Regions from separate parts of the Streptomyces sp. NPDC001351 genome, predicted to be linked through region 2. Evidence: riboswitches for the same ligand, from Rfam matches in the RefSeq annotation. Region 2 holds a riboswitch; the other holds the start of a gene.

Region 1 (4,207 bases), on a different contig from region 2:
CCGCCGGACATGCCGAAGGGCCCGCACCCTCAGGTGCGGGCCCTTCGATCAAGAACAGAAGAACGTCGCTGCAGTTAACCCGGCGCGTGCTTCAGCTGGTCGCCAGACGGACCATGTCCGCCTGCGGCCCCTTCTGGCCCTGCGAGATCTCGAAATCGACCCGCTGACCCTCTTCCAGGGTGCGGTAGCCGTCCATCTGAATCGCACTGTAGTGGACGAAAACATCCGCACCACCGTCGACCGCGATGAAGCCGTACCCCTTCTCCGCGTTGAACCACTTGACGGTGCCCTGAGCCATGCCTAACTCCCCTATTACTGGCCCTTGCACAGATCCACACTTCGCGGATCCGGGTCAGACCTCACCCCCCACGGTTGGGGGCGTGCGCCGGAACGCGTCGACCGCGGCTGAATGTATCTGTCCAACTGCCGTCTGCAACAGGTCAATCGGACGAGAATTCCGGGCACGACCGGTCCGGAATTTACGGAGAATTCGCCCGAATTCAGGGCAAGTCGGGCCCCATAAATGGAGCATAAGGCGCAAAAAACCTGCACACTTTGGCTACTTCTCGCTGCCCGAGAAGTAGGAACTCATATGCACGCGGCAAGCGGAGTCGAGCAGGTTCCCCAACTGTACCGTGCTCAACCATGCAGAATTGCCCCCTCCGCTTCTCTCACGGAGGGGGCAATTCGATGAACTCTCGGTAATCAGCGTTACCGACGGTAATAATCGGTCGTCCGACCTGTTTCGGTCAGCCTCCGGCCACGGCCGGGATGATCGAGACGCCCGCCCCGTCCGGAGTCGCCGTCTCCAGCCCCTGCTCGAACCGCACGTCGTCGTCGTTCACATAGACATTGACGAAGCGGCGAAGCTTGCCCTGGTCATCGAGAACACGCGCGGCGATACCGGTGTGGTTCTTCTCCAGATCGGCGATGACCTCGCCGAGGGTCCCACCTTCAGCAGTGACCTCGGCCTGGCCGCCGGTGTAGGTGCGCAGGATGGTGGGGATACGGACGTTGACGCTCACGATGAACCTCCGGTCGGGGTATGGCTTTTAAGGGGCACGGGGAACTACGCGAGGCCGGCCTCGCGGAACGACTCCAGGCTCGGGCGAATCGTGGCGGTGAGCCCGGTGCCAGCCACCGCATCCAGTGTCTTCAGACCGTCTCCCGTGTTGAGGACGACCGTGGTCAGCGTCGGGTCGAGGACACCGTTCTCGATGAGCTTGCGCGTCACACCCACGGTCACGCCACCGGCGGTCTCCGCGAAGATTCCCTCGGTCCTGGCGAGCAGCCGGATCGCGTCCACGATCTGCTCGTCGTTCACGTCCTCCACCGCCCCACCGGTACGGCGAGCGATGTCCAGCACATACGGCCCGTCCGCCGGGTTGCCGATGGCCAGCGACTTGGCGATCGTGTTCGGCTTCTGCGGCCGCACCACGTCGTGCCCGGCCTTGTAGGCCACCGACACCGGCGAGCAGCCCTCGGCCTGGGCGCCGAAGATCTTGTACGGCTTGTCCTCGACGAGGCCGAGCTTGATCAGCTCTTGCAGCCCCTTGTCGATCTTCGTCAGCTGCGAGCCGGAGGCGATCGGCACGACCAGCTGGTCCGGCAGCCGCCAGCCGAGCTGCTCGCAGATCTCGTACGCCAGGGTCTTGGAGCCCTCGGCGTAGTACGGCCGCAGGTTGACGTTGACGAAGCCCCAGCCCTCGCCGGCCGGGTCGCCGATCAGCTCGGAGCAGAAGCGGTTCACGTCGTCGTAGTTGCCCTCGATGCCGACGAGCTCGCCGCCGTAGACCGCGGCCATGACGACCTTGCCCTGCTCCAGGTCGTGCGGGATGAACACGCAGGAACGGAAGCCGGCGCGGGCGGCGGCGGCACCCACCGCACCGGCCAGGTTGCCGGTGGACGAGCAGGACAGGGTGGTGAAGTCGAAGGCGCGGGCGGCCTCGATGGCCTGGGCGACGACCCGGTCCTTGAAGGAGTGCGTCGGGTTGCCGGAGTCGTCCTTGACGTACAGACCGCCGGTCACGCCCAGCTCGCGGGCCAGGTTGTCGGCCTTGACGAGCTTGGTCCAACCGGGGTTGATGTTGGGCTTGTCCGCCACGTCCGCCGGGACGGGCAGCAGGGGCGCGTAACGCCAGATGTTCGCGGGACCCGCCTCGATCTGCTTGCGGAGCTCCTCGGTGTCGTAGGCCGAGAAGTCGTACGCGATCTCGAGCGGGCCGAAACACTCCTCGCAGGCGAAGACCGGGCCGAGGGGCACCTGGTGACCGCACTCGCGGCAGGAGAGCGCCGCGGCGGGACCGAGGTCGACGGTCGTGGAGTCGGTGGTGCTTGCAACAGTCTGCGCAGCCATGTGAGGCGAGGCCCTTTCTCCTCATCTTCCTCACGACGCATCTCGCCGTGAGACGGATTTGGCACCTTCCCTAGCCGGGAGCCTCGCGGAACGATCAGCATCGATCGGTTACGAGACCGGCTGGAGGGTTGCCGGGGCTTCATCGGGCCGTATCCCTCTGCCCCTCTGGATGAGCGGTATGCGGTTGTGAACGCCGGGCGACCCCGACATGCGATGGTCACCAGCGTTGTTCAAGACTGTAACGGAAGGCCAGGACAGTTGAGATAGTCGTCCGAACCGCGAGATGGATCACATGATGATCCGGTCTTCGCCGAGAGAACGCAGAGGAGCCGCCTACGTGCTGGAAGAAGTCGAGCGCTGGCTGAGCACCCGCTCCTGGTCCCTGACCGACCGCCCTCTCCACCAGATCCTCGCTGCCAAGCAGCGCACGGGACAGTCGGTCAGCGTCGTGCTGCCCGCGCTCAACGAGGAGGAGACGGTCGGCGACATCGTCGCGATCATCCGTCACGACCTGATGCAGCAGGTTCCGCTCGTCGACGAGATCGTCGTCGTCGACTCCGGGTCCACCGACCGTACGTCCGAGGTCGCCGCGGCGGCCGGGGCCAGGGTCGTCCACCGTGACGACATCCTGCCCCGTATCCCGACCGTCCCCGGCAAGGGCGAGGTGCTGTGGCGCTCGCTCCTGGTCACGAGCGGGGACATCGTCTGCTTCATCGACGCCGACCTCAAGGAGTTCTCCTCCGACTTCGTCTCCGGGATCGTCGGCCCGCTGCTCACCGACCCGGCGGTCGACCTGGTCAAGGGCATGTACGACCGTCCGCTGGCCGGCGCCCAGGGCCAGGGCGGCCGGGTCACCGAACTGATGGCGCGCCCGCTGCTCAACATGCACTGGCCGCAGCTGGCGGGCTTCGTGCAGCCGCTCGGCGGTGAGTACGCGGCCCGGCGCAGCCTGCTGGAACAGCTGCCGTTCCCCGTCGGGTACGGCGTCGAGCTGGGCATGCTGGTCGACGCCCTGCACCTGGTGGGCCTCGACGCACTCGCCCAGGTGGACGTCGGGGTGCGCAAGCACCGCCACCAGGACGGGCAGGCGCTGGGCCGGATGTCCGCCGCGATCTACCGCACGGCACAGCTGAGGCTGGCCCGCGGCCACCTCATCCGTCCCTCCCTCACCCAGTTCGAACGGGGCGAGGACGGCTTCGAGCCGCGCACCTACTCCGTGGACACGGAGGAGCGGCCGCCGATGGTGGAGATCACGGAGTACGCGTCGCGCAAGGTCGCCTGAGGCGGCGCGTTACGCGGCGTGGGCGGTGTATACGGTCCACTCGCAGAGCGCAGCCGTACGTTTGAGCGTTTACGGGCCGGGCTAGGTTGAGGCGTATGGCTTCCACGCACGGCGCTGGTCATCAGGTGCTGGTCGCGTCCAACCGCGGCCCGGTCTCGTACGAAGTGCAGGAGGACGGCTCGCTGGCCGCCAGGCGTGGCGGCGGCGGGCTGGTCTCCGGCCTCTCCGCGATCGGGCCCGACGCGGACGCCCTGTGGGTGTGCTCGGCCCTGTCCGACGGCGATCGCGAGGCGGTACGGCGCGGGGCCGGCGAGGGCGGGGTGCGGATGCTGGACATCCCGGCCGGCGTGCACGCCGACGCGTACAACGGCATCGCGAACTCGGTGCTGTGGTTCGTGCACCACATGCTGTACCAGACGCCGCTGGAGCCGGTCTTCGACGCGGAGTTCCGGCGGCAGTGGGCGTCGTACGAGACCTACAACCGGGCCTTCGCCGAGGCGCTGGCGCAGGAGGCGGCCGAGGGCGCGGCGGTGCTGGTGCAGGACTACCACCTGTGTCTGGTGCCGGGC
Region 2 (4,207 bases):
CGACGGCGGTGGCCACGGCGGAGATACGTCTCTTACGCATGGGTGAACTCCTCGGAAGGCGTGCCCGCCAGGTCGGCCGCATCCGAGCGGGGGCGCGCGGAGGCGGTGGACGCGGGCAGGGGAAAGCGCGGGAAGGCGGAAGACCGCGGGTTGAACGACCGGAAGCGACACGGTTGGTGTCGGCCGGACGTCCGGGAGGGGAGGAAAGTGCCTTGGCGTGCCCGCGCACGTGGGGGTCACGGCCGGGAGGAGTGAGCGCGCGTGTGAGTGTCGGTCCGACTCAGCAGCAGGCCACGGCGACGCTCGGGCAACAGCTGGCGCTGCCCACACGCATCAGATCGACGGCGCGACGCCGAGTCAGCGCCGGGAAGATTGTCCGGATCACGGCGGGAACAGTAGCAGCGGCCTTCACAGAGACAACACAAGTCGGCGACTATCTCGCATGGCGATACAGCATGGGCGAAACCTGAGGCTTTTACCCCGGTTTGCATACGCCGGTTTCGAGACAGGTTCGCCTTGCCGACCTGCACATTCCCTATAATTCCTATCGGATTACTAGGAAAAGACGGGTCACACTCCAAAGACGCTTGAGGAGACCACCACCATGGGCGTTACCACCACGCCGTCCCCACCCGCCTCGGCGTCCGACCCGACCGGGCCCGGCCGCGCTCACTGGTTGCGCGTGGCCCACGAGATCGCGGACGACCTCGCCATCGACGCTGCGGCCAGGGAGCAGGCGGGCAAGCCCCCCTTCGACGAGGTGTCCGGACTCCGTGAATCCGGACTGCTGAACCTGCTCATACCGGCCGAACTCGGCGGAGGCGGCGCGGACTGGCCCACCGCGTACGCCGTGGTCCGGGAGATCGCCACCACCGACGCCGCGATCGCCCAACTCCTGGGCTCCCACTACTTCCTGTCATGGAGTGCGCGGTGCTTCACCGAGCCCGACGCCGCCGCCCGGATCGAACGCCGATCCGCGACGGAGCAGTGGTGTTGGGGCGGCGGTTTCGCCCCTCGGGACTTCCCACTGACCTTGACCAGGAAAGGGAGGGGCTATGTGCTCGAGGGCCGGCAGAGCTACGCGACCGGAGTTCTGGTCGCCGACCGCCTCGCAGTGCGGGCCGAGCGGGCGGGCGACCGCGAACCAGTCGCCGTCGTCGTCACTCCCACGCATCCCGGCGTACGGATCGACGCCGCGGAAGCCTTCGGACAGCGGCTCGCGGCCGGAGGTGACGTGGAATTCGACGCCGTGCCCGTCACCGTCCACGATGTCCTCGGCTCACTCGCCGCCGACGACGACATGCTGTCACCGTCGGCCGCTCTGGCCTCGCCGATCGGGCGCCTCCTGTCCGTTCAACTCCTTCTCGGCCTCGCCGAAGGCGCACTCGCCGAAGCGCGCGAGTACAGCAGGGCGGGCCAGTCGTCCTGGCGCTCCTCCTGGCCGGACGGCTCTCCCCAGGACCCGCACGTACTGACCACCTACGGGGAACTCACGATCCTCACCCGCTCCGCCGCCGCGCTCGCCGATCAGGCACTGGCAGCCGTACACAACGGGCTGGCCCGCGCCGAAGACCTCACCTACGACGAGTATGCGGACATCTCAGTCCACGTGACGATGGCCGAGGCCGCCGCTTCCAGGGCCGCGCAGGAATCCACCAGCCGCGCCCTGGACGTCGTCGGCTCCCGCTCCGCAACCGCACGGCTGGGCCTCGACCGCTTCTGGCGCAACGCCCGGGCCCACACCTTGCACAGGCCCGTCGCCCACCAGTTCCGCGACGCCGGGGACTACTTCCTCAATGGTGCCCACCCCCCGTTCGTCCTGCCGGCCTGACCCGGAGACCAGGAACGCCGGATCAGTGACAAGGGCCACAGGCCGTCGACCGCGGAGAATCACACGCCGGCAGTCCCGCCGGACTGTCGCCCAACTTCCCACGGTCCTCCAGGAATTGCTGGGCAACTACCAGTCCACTCCGCCCCGCGGATTCGTCGCGGGTCGGCATCCGCACGAGTGGCTCGCGACGCGGACGGCAGTGGGGTCGCACCAGCCGGGGTCGACGGATGTTCCTGCATCCAGGCCGTCTTGACGCCCTGTGAAAGTTCGATCTACGGTGTGCGCGAGCTACGAGTTCCGGTGATCAAGCCCTGGCTGGCCGGACGGCAACCCTCGACGCAGCGGGGTGCCCCAGGTGAAGGCTCGGCGGATCTCTCTTTCTGCAAGTGCGCTCACACCGGCCCCGAGGCGGGCCAGAACCCAGGAGGACGGCATGGCGACAGCCTTCATGACGTGCCCCCGGCGCCATGTCGACCTGCTGCTGGTGTCCAGCTGTCTGTGTACGGGCTGACCCCGCCCTCTCCGGGCCGGCGGCGGCCCCGCCGCCCGTTCGTTTGACCCTCTCCACCCTTTTTCTCACGTGACCTCGCACGCCATGGCACACCTGTGCCACGGCTGCCTCACGCACCCCTGACGCGGAAGCAGACACTCCTGATGGCACTGAACAACGGCCCGACGCCGAACAGACCCCTTCGTTCCGGCCTGGGCGCGATATCCCTGGGCACGGCGTTCCTGGTGGCGCTGACCGGCTGCACCAGCAGCAAGGACGGAAGCACTGCGAGCTCCGCCGCGGCGATCACCATCGGTACGACCGACCAGGTCACCAGCCTCGACCCGGCCGGCGCCTGGGACGCGGGGTCCGGCACCATCGAGAGCGAGGTCTACGCGACCCTGCTCAGCCAGAAGTACGGCTCCGCGGAGGTCTCCCCGGACCTGGCCACCGGGATCAGACTGACCGGGCCCAAGGAGTACACGGTCACGCTCAGGAAGGGCCTGAAGTTCGCCAACGGCCATGAACTGACGTCGTCCGACGTCAAGTTCAGCTTCGACCGGGACCTGAAGATCGCCGACGAGAACGGCCCGTCCTCGTTGCTGTACAACCTCGCCTCGGTCGCCGCCCCGGACCCGACCACGGTCGTCTTCACCCTCAAGTCGGCCAACGACACGCTGTTCCCGCAGGTACTGTCCACGGCCGCCGGCTACATCGTGGACGAGCAGGTGTTCCCCGCGGACAAGATCCTCGACGACAAGGCGATCGTCACGGCCAAGCCGTGGAACGGACCGTACGGCATCAGGAGCTACGACAAGAACTCGCTGGTGTCCTTCACCGCGAACGCGGACTACAAGGGCCAGTTGGGCACACCGAAGACCAAGAACGTCCAGCTGAAGTACTACACCGACGCCAGCAACCTGAAGCTTGACGTCCAGCAGGGCACCATCGACGCCGTCTACCGCACACTCACCACCGCCGACCTGGACGACCTCGCCAAGCAGAAGGGCATCAAGGTCCACACCGGCTCCGGCAACGGCATCCGCTACATCGTCTTCGACTTCACCACCCAGCCGTACGGCACCAAGACCAAGAACGCCGATCCGAAGAAGGCGCTCGCCGTCCGTCAGGCCGTCGCGGACTCCGTCGACCGGGCCCAACTCGCCCAGCAGGTCTACAAGAACACCTACCAGCCGCTCTACAGCTCCGTCCCGGACGGCCTGACCGGGGCCACCCCCTCCTTCAAGTCGCTCTACGGCGACAAGAAGGGCGGCCCCGACAAGGCCGCGGCGGCGGCCCGGCTGAAGGCGGCGAAGGTCACCACCCCGGTCACCCTCAACCTCCAGTACAACAGCGACCACTACGGCTCGTCCTCGGCCGACGAGTACGCCCTGATCAAGTCCCAGCTGGAGGCCACCGGCCTGTTCAAGGTGAACCTGCAGTCCACCGAGTGGACCCAGTACGGCAAGGACCGCGTCAAGCACCTCTACCCGCTCTACCAACTGGGCTGGTACGCCGACTACTTGGATGCCGACAACTACCTCTCGCCCTTCTACTCGGCCAACAGCTGGGTCGCCAACGCCTACGACGACTCCGCCGTGCGCGCGCTGATCAAGAAGGAGGAGACCGAGACGGACGCCGCGAAGCGGACCGAGCTGCTGAAGCAGGCGCAGGACAAGGCCGCCGCGCAGGTGCCGCTGCTGCCGCTGCTCCAGGGCTCCACCGCCATCGTCACCCGCACCGACATCAGTGGTGTGCCGGACGAGCTGGACGCGACGTACCAGTTCCGCTGGGCGGGGCTCTCGACGAAGTGAGCGCTCTGACGCAGGAGACCCCCGGCGCCGTCGCCTCTCCGGCCGACGGCGCCGCCGGGTACGGCTTCGCCC

What was found. Region 2 has a riboswitch for S-adenosylmethionine ahead of ACFY1U_RS36335 (ABC transporter substrate-binding protein). Riboswitches for the same ligand answer to the same signal wherever they lie in the genome.
Region 1: another riboswitch for S-adenosylmethionine. It lies ahead of thrC (threonine synthase); the one in region 2 lies ahead of ACFY1U_RS36335 (ABC transporter substrate-binding protein).

The regions. Positions count from the first base shown of each region.
Region 1 is NZ_JBIAWS010000008.1:393,831-398,037, forward strand. It holds gene ACFY1U_RS29870 (cold-shock protein) at 92-298, opposite strand; gene ACFY1U_RS29875 (MoaD/ThiS family protein) at 750-1,025, opposite strand; gene thrC (threonine synthase) at 1,070-2,356, opposite strand; SAM riboswitch class I at 2,375-2,532, opposite strand; gene ACFY1U_RS29885 (glucosyl-3-phosphoglycerate synthase) at 2,694-3,638, shown strand; gene ACFY1U_RS29890 (trehalose-6-phosphate synthase) at 3,734-4,207, shown strand, end outside.
Region 2 is NZ_JBIAWS010000012.1:81,080-85,286, forward strand. It holds gene ACFY1U_RS36325 (Ig-like domain repeat protein) at 1-40, opposite strand, end outside; gene ACFY1U_RS36330 (acyl-CoA dehydrogenase family protein) at 605-1,831, shown strand; SAM riboswitch class IV at 2,118-2,226, shown strand; gene ACFY1U_RS36335 (ABC transporter substrate-binding protein) at 2,486-4,135, shown strand; gene ACFY1U_RS36340 (ABC transporter permease) at 4,132-4,207, shown strand, end outside.